Regions from separate parts of the Butyricicoccus intestinisimiae genome, predicted to be linked through region 3. Evidence: a T-box and tRNA genes for the amino acid it is inferred to sense, from the RefSeq annotation. Region 3 holds a T-box; the other regions hold tRNA genes.
What was found. The T-box of region 3 lies ahead of KQI75_RS01265 (valine--tRNA ligase). A T-box ahead of a tRNA ligase gene usually reads a tRNA of that ligase, here a tRNA-Val.
Positions count from the first base shown of each region.

Region 1: it encodes a tRNA-Val, which carries the amino acid that the T-box ahead of KQI75_RS01265 (valine--tRNA ligase) is inferred to sense. The anticodon was not compared.
Region 2: it encodes a tRNA-Val, which carries the amino acid that the T-box ahead of KQI75_RS01265 (valine--tRNA ligase) is inferred to sense. The anticodon was not compared.

Region 1 covers NZ_JAHLQI010000002.1:304,728-309,317, forward strand. The annotation lists gene KQI75_RS04925 (FAD-binding protein) at 1-1,144, opposite strand, end outside; gene KQI75_RS04930 (pilus assembly protein PilX) at 1,141-1,671, opposite strand; gene KQI75_RS04935 (DUF6921 family protein) at 1,668-2,171, opposite strand; tRNA gene KQI75_RS04940 (tRNA-Val) at 2,240-2,315, opposite strand; tRNA gene KQI75_RS04945 (tRNA-Glu) at 2,318-2,392, opposite strand; tRNA gene KQI75_RS04950 (tRNA-Met) at 2,397-2,473, opposite strand; gene KQI75_RS04955 (transglutaminase domain-containing protein) at 2,642-3,682, opposite strand; gene prmA (50S ribosomal protein L11 methyltransferase) at 3,717-4,590, opposite strand, start outside.
Region 2 covers NZ_JAHLQI010000006.1:66,823-71,412, reverse strand. The annotation lists gene KQI75_RS10950 (PTS transporter subunit IIBC) at 1-331, shown strand, start outside; gene KQI75_RS10945 (endonuclease/exonuclease/phosphatase family protein) at 338-1,156, shown strand; gene malQ (4-alpha-glucanotransferase) at 1,173-2,675, shown strand; tRNA gene KQI75_RS10935 (tRNA-Cys) at 2,813-2,886, opposite strand; tRNA gene KQI75_RS10930 (tRNA-Gly) at 2,890-2,965, opposite strand; tRNA gene KQI75_RS10925 (tRNA-Phe) at 2,973-3,048, opposite strand; tRNA gene KQI75_RS10920 (tRNA-Asp) at 3,181-3,257, opposite strand; tRNA gene KQI75_RS10915 (tRNA-Val) at 3,261-3,336, opposite strand; gene hslO (Hsp33 family molecular chaperone HslO) at 3,462-4,361, opposite strand; gene KQI75_RS10905 (class I SAM-dependent DNA methyltransferase) at 4,383-4,590, opposite strand, start outside.
Region 3 covers NZ_JAHLQI010000001.1:241,173-245,762, reverse strand. The annotation lists gene KQI75_RS01265 (valine--tRNA ligase) at 1-2,053, opposite strand, end outside; T-box leader at 2,125-2,359, opposite strand; gene KQI75_RS01260 (DUF2971 domain-containing protein) at 2,408-3,331, opposite strand; gene purB (adenylosuccinate lyase) at 3,663-4,590, opposite strand, start outside.

The DNA.
Region 1 (4,590 bases), on a different contig from region 3:
GTGAATTGCCGCCCAAGCGATTGGCTCCGTGATACTGCGCACAGCACTCTCCCGCCGCATACAAATTGCGCACGCTCGTGCGGTGCTGTGCATCGACGCGCAAGCCGCCCATAAAATAATGAATGCCTGGCTCGACCGGAATCGGCTGTTTTTTCGGATCCAATCCCAAATACGTGATGCAATCCTCGCGCAGACCGGACAGTCTGTGTGCAAACACCTCGCCGGACAGTTGCGTCATATCCAAATAAACCAGCATCTGCTGCCGCACGCGCCAAATTTCCCGCGCAGTCACATCGCGCGGCATCAGATTGCCCAGCTCCGGATAGCGTTCTTCCATAAAATACCACGGTTTTCCGTCGCGCAGCGCGTATAATCTGCCGCCCTCGCCGCGCGCCGCCTCACTGATGAGCAGCCGTCTGCCGCCGCGCTTCGCCGTCGTCGGATGATACTGTATCATCTCGGCGTTGGCAAGCGGTACGCCCAATCGAAACAACTCCGCGACCGCCTCGCCGGTATTGGCAAGAGAACCCGTCGTATCGCCAAACAATCCGTGCATGCCGCCGCACGCCATGATGACGGCATCCACCTGAATCGGCATGTGTTCGCCGGTATAGGTATCGCGCACCACGCAGCCGCCGCAGGTGTTTCCATCCAGCAGCAGGGTTTCAAAGACATGGTGATCCAGCCGCGCAACGCTTTTTTTGACTTCCCAGCGGCGCACCGCGTCAATCATCGCGGTAACCAGTTGTTTGCCGGTATCGCTCTGTGCAAATGCCGTGCGCTTGTTTTTCTGTCCGCCAAACGCGCGCACGTCTATGTCATTCTGTTCGGTGCGGTTAAACTGCACGCCGAGCGCATCCAGCTGCCGGACGAGCGACGGCGCCGCCTGCGTCAGTCCATGCACCGCCTGCGGATTTGCCAAACCGCACGCAGCGCGCAGGGTATCCGCCTCATGCTGCTGCGGCGTGTCGCCTTCTCCCTTGGTGTCCAGCGCCGCATTGATGCCGCCCTCCGCCATGACCGACTGCGCCCGTTCCGACGGCTGCGCAGACACCAAAATCGCCTGCTGTCCCTGCTCCGCCGCCGTCCAAGCCGCAGACAGCCCGGCAAGCCCCGCGCCAACAATCAACAATGTCTTTTTCATACATGCCACCTAATATAGTACACTACGACAGATCCCGCCATAAACAACAGCAGGATGGATAACATCAAAAACAAATCGCCGCGCCGCTCTTTATATGTAATGACGCCCAGAGAAACCAGCAGCGGACGCACATTGACGAAGATATGTACAAACAGCGCCGCAATCAGCAGCAGCTGCGTGAGCAGCTTCACGGTTGTAAACGGCGTCAGAATATACAGTCCGTCCTCCACGCTGCCAAACGCGCCCATGTGAAAGAAAACAAGAATCAAAATCGCCAAGCCGCTGGCTCTGCGCGTCCAGAACAGCGCGTTTTGTTTGCTGTACGCGAAGCCCTGTTTGGTCCGAACCGTCTGAATCGTCAGACGAACCCCGATGCACAGATGCAGAAAAAGCAGCAGCATGCCGATATGCGCGAGCATCTTTCCGCCGGTCTGGCCCACGCCCAGTAGCATAAAGCTACTCAGCACGCCATGCAGCAAAAACACGACTATCAGCAAGACCGACACAATCGTATTGAGCTTTCTCACCGAACCGCCTCCATTTCTTCCCGTGTCAGTTCCCGTACGGTATATGCCTGTGTCTGCTTGCGTCCAATTTGATCGCGTGCAATCAAAAACAGCTGCAATTTTCCCTCTTTGGCAAATGCGCGCAGCATCGCATCCGATTGCGTCTGTACGCGGCAATCCGTACCGTTGCGTTCCAGCGCGCGCGCCAGCTTGCGCGCGTATTTCTGTGCCGCCTCATCCTGCTCAGACACCGTGAGCAGCACCGAATCCGGCAAGCTGTCCTGTGTCTCCTGACCGGCAGCAAGCGCAGCTACCGCCTCCTGCTCCCCGCGCTCCATATCCTGCGGCATGCCCAGCGCATAGGCATCCGCAAGCTCCGCGGTCTGCGTCCTTTTGGTTGCACCGGACAAAACATCCATCGCAGACGGCGGGTGCTGCAAAAACCGTCCCAGTGCAAACAGGACAAGCACCAGCACGGCTGCAATCGCAAACCGCCGCTTTCTTGTCGAACTTTCCTTCATGCCGTCCTCCTTTTGTTTTTTCTCAGAAAAAACAAAAAAGCACTCCAAATCTGGAGTGCTTTTTTACTTGGTGGAAGTTACAGGGCTCGAACCTGTGACCCTCTGCTTGTAAGGCAGATGCTCTCCCAGCTGAGCTAAACTTCCATTGGTGACCCGTACGAGAATCGAACTCGTGTTACCGCCGTGAAAGGGCGGTGTCTTAACCGCTTGACCAACGGGCCATAGTGGTAGCGGTAATTGGACTTGAACCAATGACCTTCCGGGTATGAACCGGACGCTCTAGCCAACTAAGCTATACCGCCATACTATATTTTGTACTCTGGCTTGTTGTTTCTCTTTCGTCGTTGCTCTTGCCAGATGACGATGTTTATTATATAGCCTGGAGCGCCAAATGTCAACACTTTTTTTAAAAAATTTTATGTTTTTTCTTGTATCTTTTTTATACTACAAAAAAGTTGCATTTTTTCGCCCTAAAAGCCCATTTTACGCGCCACAAGCATTGGAACGGTGTAATTGTTAATGAGCCGTTCAATGCGTTTTTCTCCATCCACTTCCTCGCTGAGCGCCTGATATCCCTTTTTATACAGCTCGCCGCGGGAAATTTTTTCTTCGCTGTCCGCAACAGTTGTGTCCAGCAGCTTGTTGAGCTGCGTGATCTCCCCAGATGATGCATTTTTATCACAATCACCGGCGCGCAGTCCAGCATCCGCCAGCTGCAAATCCTGCATCCGCTGGATATACGCAAAATTTTCCGGATAACGGCTGTCCAGATAATCCTCATACAATTCCGCATTCCAAGTGTGTGTCTGCTTCATCTCATCTGCGGTCAGCATAAAGTAGCTTTGACAGACCTTTTCCCCGCCGTCCGGCACCGGATCGTCATAGGTGCAGTCGATAAAATACGTCGTCCCGTACAGGCGCACCGCGTTCCACGCGTGCGTCATGTCATCGTCCTCCACATAATACACATCCAGACCGGCGCCGTCGCACATCGCCTGAAAGGCGCGCGCATAGCCCGCGCACACGGCTTTTTTGTCCTGCACGGCTCCCGCCGCCATCTGCGTGCGCAGCTCGCCGTTTTCCGTGTACACACACCCGCGAATCAAGGCATCGTGTATCGCCTGCAATTTGCCGGTAATGGTAATCTGTCCCTGTACGGCCTGCGCGCCCAGCTTGCGTGCGGCTTCGAGTCCGTCATCCTGCTCCTGCCTGCTCGGAATGTTCCATGTCAGCCGCAGTGCGCCGTTTTGATAGGTCTCTGTCTCCAAATTGGACAAATACGGCTCTCCCGCCTGCAGCAGATGATAGACCTCCTGTTCAGAAATGTCCTTGCTGCGGAACATCAGGCTGTTTTGCCCATCCCGATACGACACCGCGAGGTCATCCGCCGCCGCCAAGCTGGTTTCCGCGAGGGAAACATCCTGCTTTGCCGGCAGCTTCCAGCGCAAAAACAGCAGAAGGGCAGCGACCATGCACACCACCACACTCCATTTGATGAGTTTCTTTCGCATCGTCTCTGCCCTCCCGATTTTATCTATGAATATATTACGCCTGATGCAGCGTCATCGCAACCCAATCGCCGGACTGATCGCGGCGATCCAGCACAAAGCCTGCGCCGAGCAGCGACGCCTGTACCTCATCTGCGCGCGGCGCGATGATACCGGATACAATCAGCGTGCCTTCGCGCTTGAGCTTGCTCTTGAGAATGTCCTGCATGCCCATGATGACGTCCGCCACGATATTTGCAACGATAATATCATAGTCTCCGCCAATGCGCGCAGACAGCTCTGCATCGCCAATGACATCGCCGACACCGGTATGCAGCGCAAAACCATTCTTCTCTGCGTTTTCCGCCGCAATGCGCACGGCATTCGGGTCAATATCCACAGCGGTCACATCCTCCGCGCCGAGCATATGCGCCGCCACGGACAAAATGCCGCTGCCGCAGCCCATATCCAGCAGGCGGTCTCCCGACTTTACCAGACGCTCCAGCTCGCAGATGCACAGCTGTGTCGTGTTGTGCGTGCCCGTGCCAAAGCTGGATGACGGGTCAATCTCCAAAATTCTGCGTCCCTCTTCCGGCTCGCACTGCTCCCAAGACGGCTTGATGAGGAAGGTCTCGCCGACGCGGAACGGCTTGAAATACTGCTTCCAGTTGTTTTCCCAGTCCTCCTGACGGATAGAAGCCAGTTCCGTCACACAGCGGCCGAATGCCTTCTCCGTGTCGCGGGCACGCAGCTCAGCCAGACCGGCATTGACCTGCGCGAGCATCTCTGCGCCCGCCGGACTGTCCTCCACGTAAATCTTTACGTTGGTCTCCGCGTCTTTTTTCTCCTGCGACAGCTTTTCATCCACATAGTCCCAGTATATCTCGGTGTCATGCAGAAAATCCTCAAAATCCTGCGAATCCTCAATGACA
Region 2 (4,590 bases), on a different contig from region 3:
GGCAACACCGGGCCGTCTGGGCAATTACACCGATGACAACGCGGACGATTCTGCTGCAAACACCGATTCCAACAAAAATTCCGACAAGAACTCCGGCAATAGTCAGGCTGAGCGCATCATTGCTCTGCTGGGCGGCCGCGAGAACATCGTGCTGGTAGATGCCTGCATGACCCGTCTGCGCGTCACCGTAAAAGACCCATCCAAGGTTGCGGATCTCGCTGCATGGAAGGGCGAGGGCGCTCTGAGCCTGATGGTCAAGGGCGACGGCATTCAGGCCGTGTATGGTCCTAAGGCAGACGTGCTGAAATCCGACATCAACGATATTCTGTAAAAAGCCATGAAACTGCTGACATTAAATACCCACAGCCTCATTGAGCCGGATTATGAAGCCAAGCGGGAAATTTTTGTAAACGTTATCGCAAACGAACAGCCGGATGTGTTCGCCTTGCAGGAAGTAAACCAGACGGTTTCTGCGCCACAGCTTGAGAACATACCGACAGGTTATTTCCCCTGTCCCTGCAATCAGGTGCCGCTGAAGGCAGATAACCACGCCGCTGCGGTGGCGCGGATGCTGGAAGAGCGCGGCGTACAGTATCATTGGAGCTGGGTTCCGGCAAAAATCGGTTATGACAAATACGATGAGGGCATGGCTGTGTTCAGCCGTGCCCCCATCACCGCCGCTGAAAATCTGCTGCTGAGCAAATCCAACGACTATACCTATTGGAAAACCCGCCGTGCGCTGGGCATCTGTACACAAGATGTTTGGTATTACACGGTCCACCTAGGCTGGTGGAAGGACGAAGAAGATCCGTTCCGCGCCCAGTGGGAAAACCTGTCACAGGCAGCGGGTTCCAAAAAACAGGCGTTTTTGCTCGGTGACTTCAACAGCGAAGCGGCAGTACGCGGAGAAGGTTACGATTTGATTGTCCGCGACGGCTGGCAGGATACCTACTGTCTGGCGCAAAAGCGGGATGACGGCTATACGGTCACGCAGGCCATTGATGGCTGGAGAGATGCTCCGAATGCCGCAGCTAAAAAGCGTATCGACCAGATTTGGTGCTTTCAAGCACTGCCGGTCAAAAGCAGTCGGGTTGTGTTCAACGGAGCACAAGAACCGCAGGTGTCCGATCACGCGGGCATTCTCATTGAGTTGTAAAGGAAGGTAAAGAAAAATGCAGAGAAGTGCAGGTATTTTATTGCCCGTCAGCAGTTTGCCGTCCCCCTACGGCATCGGTTGTTTTTCACAAGAAGCATATAACTTTGTGGACTGGCTGAAAGAGGCCGGACAGACCTACTGGCAGATTTTGCCGCTGGGTACGACCAGCTACGGCGACAGTCCGTATCAGAGCTTTTCCGCTTTTGCGGGCAATCCGTATTTTATCAGCTTGGACGCACTGGTGGAAGAAGGCGTGCTGACCGCCGCCGAGTGCAAAAAAACAAACTTTGGCCGCAAAGCAGACGACATTAATTACCATCGTCTGTACACAGAACGAGGCCGTTTGCTGCGGCTGGCTTATTCCCGCAGCAACATCAGTCAAAACGAAGACTTCATCGCCTTCTGCGAGAAAAACAAGTGGTGGCTGGATGATTTTGCCCTGTTCATGGCGGTCAAAGACCGATTTGGCGGCAAGCCGTGGACGGAATGGGCGGAGGATATCCGCCTGCGCTGGCAAAATGCCCTCGACTATTATCATCAGGAACTATACTTTGATGTGGAATATTACAAGTACATCCAATTCAAGTTTGATGAGCAATGGCGCAAATTAAAAGCATATGCCAACAGCAAGGGCATTCAGATTATCGGCGATATTCCCATCTATGTGGCGCTGGATTCCGCGGATGCATGGGCAAATCCCGACTTGTTCCAGCTGGACGAAAAGAACGTTCCCACAGCGGTAGCCGGCGTCCCGCCAGATGGATTTTCCGCCACTGGTCAGCTCTGGGGCAATCCGCTCTACCGCTGGGAAGTGCACCGCGACACCGGTTATCAGTGGTGGATCACCCGCCTGTGGTACTGCTTTGAGCTGTATGATGTGGTACGCATCGACCACTTCCGCGGTTTTGACGAGTATTTTTCTGTCCCCTATGGCAGTGATACCGCTGCGGCCGGTCACTGGGAGAAAGGCCCCGGCATGGAGCTGTTCCATGCCGTAGAGCATGCACTTGGCAAGCGGAATATCATCGCGGAGGATCTCGGCTACATGAGTGATTCCGTGCGTCAGCTGGTGCGTGACAGCGGCTTTGCCGGCATTAAAGTTCTGGAATTTGCCTTTGATTCCCGCGACACCGGCAGTGCCAGCGACTACCTGCCCCACAATTACCCTGTGAACAGCGTCGCATATACCGGCACACATGACAACGAGACACTGGTATCGTGGTACCAGACCATCACCTCTGCCGAACGCACCATGGTACGGGACTATCTGTATGACTACGCCACCCCAGAAGATCAGCTCTATAAAAGTATGATCGCGCTGGTCTTGCGGAGCGCAGCGGCAACCTGCATCATCCCCATGCAGGATTGGCTGGGACTGGATAATTCCGCTCGCATCAACAAGCCTTCTACATTGGGCAAAAACTGGCGCTGGCGGCTGAAAAAGACCCAGCTGACCAAAAAGCTTCAAAAAGAAATCTGCCAGATGACCACCCGCTATGGTCGGAGAAATTGGGACTAAAAACGAACAAATCCCATGTCTGAGCTGCAATGGCTTGGACATGGGATTTGTTTCTATATGTGATTGTATCTCTCTTTCTTCTCTGCATATCATGGCAAAAAAATAACGGACAACCTTTTTGGTTATCCGTTACTGTTTGGAGGTGCCACCCAGAATCGAACTGGGGATCAAGGAGTTGCAGTCCACTGCCTTACCGCTTGGCTATGGCACCGTATGGAGCGGATGACGAGGCTCGAACTCGCTACCTCCACCTTGGCAAGGTGGCGCTCTACCAGATGAGCTACATCCGCATATTGTTGGTGCCTCCGGGCGGAATCGAACCACCGACACGGGGATTTTCAGTCCCCTGCTCTACCGACTGAGCTACAGAGGCAAGTTGTCTTTTCTGTCAGACGACGATATTTATTATATCATCTAAGCCCCTGTTTGTCAAGAACTTTTTTCCATTTCAGAAAACTTTTTTCGTTCCACCGTCCGAAGACGATGGAAACGAGTTAAAGTTTACTGGCGACCCGGATCGGGCTCGAACCGACGACCTCCAGCGTGACAGGCTGGCGTTCTAACCAACTGAACTACCGGGCCAGGTGGTGGAAGTTACAGGGCTCGAACCTGTGACCCTCTGCTTGTAAGGCAGATGCTCTCCCAGCTGAGCTAAACTTCCGTACCGTCCAGCGACTATTATAGTATACTCACTGGATGCGGTTTTGTCAACACTTTTTTCAAAGTTTTTTTGATTTTTTTCAAAATTCTTTTTTCTCTGTCAAAACGTGCTGTTTTTCGCGGTTATCAGCCGTTATTCTCCTCTTTCGCCGTCGCAGCCTCCAGCATCACAGCAATGTCGTCGCGGGTCATCTTATAGACCTTGTCGCAGAACTGACAAGTTACTTCAATGCCTTCCTCCTCATCACGCAGGCGCGTCAGCTCGTCCTTGCCCAAGCTGATGAGCGCGCGGGTGACCTTGGCGTGATTGCAGCCGCAGCGATAGGTAACCGGTGCTTCTTCCAAAAACTCGACCTCAAAGCCGTCCAGCACGGCATGGGCAATGTCCTCCAACGACATGCCGCTCTCCAGCATCGCGGTCATTGCGCCAGCTTTGGCAATGTTGTTCTCCAGACGGGTGATGTCCTCGTCTGTCGCGCCCGGCATGAGCTGGACGATATAGCCGCCCGCCTGCTTGACATGCTGGTCGGTGTCCACCAAAACGCCCAGTGCAACCGCAGACGGCACCTGTTCGCTCTCCGCGAAATACTTGGTGATGTCCTCGGCAATTTCGCCGTTGTGCAGAGCTGTCGTGCCGGTAAACGGCTCACCGACACCAATGTCCTTGATAACCATCAGATAGCCGCGGCCGACACCGGAGCCAACGTCCAGATGGCCGTTCGGCAGCAGCGGCAGCTCCGCAGCAGGATTCTGCAAATAGCCGCGCACACAGCCGTCACAGTCGCCGATGGTGGTAATGGCGCCAAGCGGGCCGTTGCCCTTGATCTGAATGGTCACAGAGCCGTTCTTGTCCTTCAGCTCTCTGCCCATCATAGAAGCCGCAGACAGCGTTCTGCCCAGCGCAGCGGTTGCCAGCGGCAGCGTTTTGTGAATCTGGCGCGCGCGCTCAACGGTTTCCGTTGTGCACACCGCGGTAAACTTGATCTCCGCATTGCGGCAAATCGCACGAATCAATCTATCACTCATATTTTATCGTCTCCTCATGATTTATTCCGGTTTTCTTGCCAAGAAGAAAATGCGTTCTTCCTTCTCCTTCGGCGGCTCGTCCGACAGCTCACCGCGCAGTTCGATGTCTGTAAAGCCCGCCTGCTGTAACATATCCGTCAGCTCCGCATTGTCGTACACGCGCTCGATGTGGTGTTCTTCATAGCGGTTCCATGCGCCATCCTCGTTGAGCTCAAAGATGTCAAAGTGA
Region 3 (4,590 bases):
GATGCAGCAGCTGCATCGAACCGGACAGCACATAGCACAGCACGTTTTGTACGTTCTCGCAGGTCTCCTTGTCGTCCTTGTTCTGCAGACGAGTCTTTGCAATCTCGATATACCAATCGCAGAATACATCCCAAATAAAGTCATTGAGCTTCTGTGCGGCAATGCCCAGCTCATACTTGTCAATGTTCGTCGTGACATCCTGTACCAGCGTATTGAACTTGGACAGAATCCACTTGTCCTCCATGGTCAGCGTCTTCGGCAGCTGTACCTTGTCAATGGTCAGGTTCATCTGGATAAAGCGGGAAGCGTTCCAGATCTTGTTGCAGAAGTTTCTGCTTGCCTCAACACGATCCTTGGAGTAGCGCATGTCATTTCCTGGCGAATTGCCAGTTGCCAGCGTGAAGCGCAGCGCATCTGCGCCGTACTGGTCAATGACCTTGAGCGGGTCAATGCCGTTGCCCAGAGACTTGGACATCTTTCTGCCCTGCTCGTCGCGCACCAGACCGTGAATATAAACCGTCTTAAACGGAACTTCCTTCATGTGCTCCATGCCGGAGAAAATCATGCGGGCAACCCAGAAGAAGATAATATCATAGCCGGTAACCAGCGTATCCGTCGGATAAAAGTATTCCAGCTCCGGCGTCTTATCCGGCCAGCCCAGCGTGGAAAATGGCCACAGCGCAGAGGAGAACCATGTATCCAGCACGTCCTCTTCCTGACGAATGTGATGACCGCCGCACTTCGGGCAAGTCGTCACATCTTCCTTGGCAACAACCATCTCGCCGCAGTCCTCGCAATAGTATGCCGGAATGCGGTGACCCCACCACAGCTGACGGGAAATGCACCAGTCATGCACGTTTTCCATCCAATGGGTGTATGTCTTGCTGAAGCGCTCCGGAACAAACTTGATTTCGCCCTCGTCGACAACGCGAATAGCATCCTTTGCCAGCGGCGCCATCTTGACGAACCACTGTGCAGAGGTCATCGGCTCTACCGTGGTACCGCAGCGATAGCAGGTGCCGACATTATGGGTATGATCCTCAATCTTGACCAGACGGCCCTCTGCTTCCAGATCTGCCAGAACTGCCTTGCGGCACTCATAGCGATCCATGCCTTGATACTTGCCGCCGTTTTCATTGACGGTTGCATCCTCATTGAACACGAGAATCTGCTCCAGATTATGGCGCTGACCCATCTCAAAGTCATTCGGGTCGTGGCACGGCGTGGTCTTTACACAACCGGTGCCAAATTCCTTATCAACATAATCATCGGCAAAAATCGGAATCTCACGGCCGATAATCGGCAGAATTGCCATCTTGCCAACCAGATGCTTGTAGCGCTCATCCTCCGGATTGACAGCGATGCCACTGTCGCCCATGAAGGTCTCCGGACGGGTGGTAGCGACAATCATGCACTCGTCCGAGTCCTTGATGTCGTACTTGATATACCACAGCTTGCCCGGCTGGGTCTCATACTCTACTTCGGCATCAGACAGCGCCGTTGCACAGTGCGGGCACCAGTTGATGATGCGGCTGCCCTTGTAAATCAAGCCCTTGTTGTACAGGTTGACAAACACTTCCTTGACAGCCTTCGAGCAGCCTTCATCCATCGTAAAGCGCTCTCTGCGCCAGTCACAGGAGGAACCCAGCTTCTTGAGCTGCTGGATGATGCGGTCACCGTACTGGTTCTTCCACGCCCATACGCGCTCCAAGAACTTCTCACGGCCGAGGTCGTAACGGGTCAGACCCTCTTCCTTGCGCAGGTTTTCCTCTACCTTAATCTGGGTAGCGATGCCTGCGTGGTCTGTGCCCGGCATCCACAGCGCAGAGTAGCCCTGCATGCGCTTGGTACGGATCAAAATATCCTGCAGGGTTTCGTCAAACGCGTGACCCATATGCAGCTGACCGGTTACATTCGGAGGCGGAATAACAATCGTAAACGGCTTTTTGTTTTTGTCTACTTCTGCATTGAAGTAGCCCTTTTCTTCCCACGTCTTGTACAGCTTGTCTTCTGTCGCAGACGGGTCATACGTCTTTGGCAATTCGTTGGTCACAAAATTGCCTCCTTCCTTGTATAATCATTGAAATTGGATCTTTAGCTGAAAAAAAGTCTTCGTCCTAAATTCATCAGGACGAAGACTTGTATCCTCCGCGGTACCACCTTGCATTCACACAGGGCGTGCCTGCGTGCACTTTGTGTCGGATAACGGCGACAAACCGAATGTTCCTACGCGCCAGACAAGCTGGTTTCGGCACATTGACTCAGAAGCTACCTTCCAATCCCTGCCGCGAAGCCTCGCACCAACCGGCTTCTCTCTTTGCTGGCACAGGAATGTACTCCTCTTCTTCAGCGTCGATCTCTGTTTAGACCTGTATATTATAGTATGGCAAGGCGAGATTGTCAACACTTAAAAGCGTATAGGAACCTCTGAAGTATGTACTTTGCAAGAGTAGCCTCTGCTTTCCATCATTTCTTTTACATTTTTCTCTGCTAATTCCTTCTCTAAAAGCGGCCCAACTGTAACAGAAGTAATTGCCTCTTTAGGCACAGAAGCTTCCACATACGGAATAATATAGCCATTTCCTGTCCAATATTTTGTTGGTAATCCGTTAGAAATATCTTTATCTTTTGGAATTCGCAAAATGACTCGTACTTCCTTCTCGTGAGAAAAATGTTCATCTTTAAAGCAGAATTGCAATTCCGCTATAGACAACGAAAGATCTCGTTTAACTCGTTCAATATCTTCCGGTTTAACATCTTCCGGATCTCGCCTTTTTTTGAAAATTTCTAAAGATTGCTCGCATTTTAAAAGAATCTCATCTAATTTTTTCCTTTTATCTTCTTCCTGATAAATAATCTGATATTTATTCAACATATATCCATAAGGATTTTCGATATTCTCCCATTTTACGAAATCTATTCCCAACGCATAGCCTTCATAGCGGCTCGATTTTGAATAATAGTTCCACATCGGCAAAGAATCTCCATCTGTAGAAAAACTACAGATGTATACATTCTTAGAATCCATTTCACTGACGATCCGTTCATTAGCATCAATCGTAACTGGTTCTGCTGACAATTCCCATTCATCCACTTCTGTATCTATCAGCTCTTGAATAGCGTCCTGAAATTCTTCGCGTATATCATCTCCCTTCAACTCCTTATACTCTTTTAACACTTCTTGAATATCGTACCGTTCATTTTTGTCATTCAAGCTATCCCATCGTGTAAACCACAGTTTCGCATTCTTGCTATCTTCCCCGTTGTCTACAATGCCCAATAATCCACTTGGCGATGTATAATGGTACACTGTATTATCTGTTGAATCCATTTTGCACTCCTTTAAATGGTTATTTTTACATTGCTTTATTGTATCATACTAAGAATAGGTATGCAATGCAGGGTTCTAAAATAAAATATATCTTGAATAATTGAATAAAAAAATAGAGAGATAGAGGCTCATGGGTTATGGTTTAGTTTCTACACCAAACGAACCCGAAAGAAGCCTCTACCTCTCATGAGTAAAAGTATAACATCAGACATGGTTTACCAGCAATCTCTGATGAAATACGTAATAAAATGCGGTGTCTGTAGTGCCAATCGAAAATACAATAGAAACAGCTGCACAGTAATACGCGCAAACGGCGTTCTCTCAATCGGCTTTACAGATTGATTTCAACCTGAATGTTATCGTCAGCCAGATACTTCTCGATGCGCGGCATAACATCATTCTTGATGAAATCCTCTACCTGCTGCGGTGCACGGCCGATGTATGCCTTCGGATCCATCTCAGCCAGAATTTCTTCCTTGGTCAGACCAAACATCGGATCAGCAGCGATCAAATCAACCATATTGTTGTCCAGTCCCTCTTCCTTTACGCGCTTGCCGGCAGTGATAGAGTGCTCACGAATGCGCTCATGCAGATCCTGACGGTTGCCGCCGCGCTTTACTGCACTCATCATGATGTTTTCGGTTGCCATAAACGGCAGCTCGCTCATCACGCGCTTCTCGATGGACTTCGGATAAACCACGATACCCTCAGAGATGTTAATCATAATGTTCAGGATAGCATCGATACCAAGGAATGCTTCCGGAACAGAAATACGCTTGTTTGCGGAGTCATCCAGCGTGCGCTCGAACCACTGCGTTGCAGAGGTAACAGCCGGATTGAGTGTATCAATCATGACATAACGAGCCAGCGAGCAGATACGCTCCGAACGCATCGGATTGCGCTTATACGGCATCGCAGAGGAACCGATCTGATGTGCTTCAAACGGCTCTTCCAGCTCCTTGAGGTGCTGCAGCAGACGCATATCTGTGGCAAACTTGCTTGCGGACTGTGCAATGCCGCCCAGCGTTGCGACAACCTGTGCGTCAATCTTTCTGGAATAGGTCTGACCGGATACCGGAACCACACCGTCAAAACCAAAGTCAGCAGCGATCATCTGCTCCATCTTGCGGATTTTCTCATGGTCACCGTCAAACAGCTCCATGAAGCTTGCCTGTGTACCGGTGGTGCCCTTAGAGCCGAGCATGCGCATATTGGCAATACGGAACTCCAGTTCATCCAGATCCATCAGCAGCTCGTTA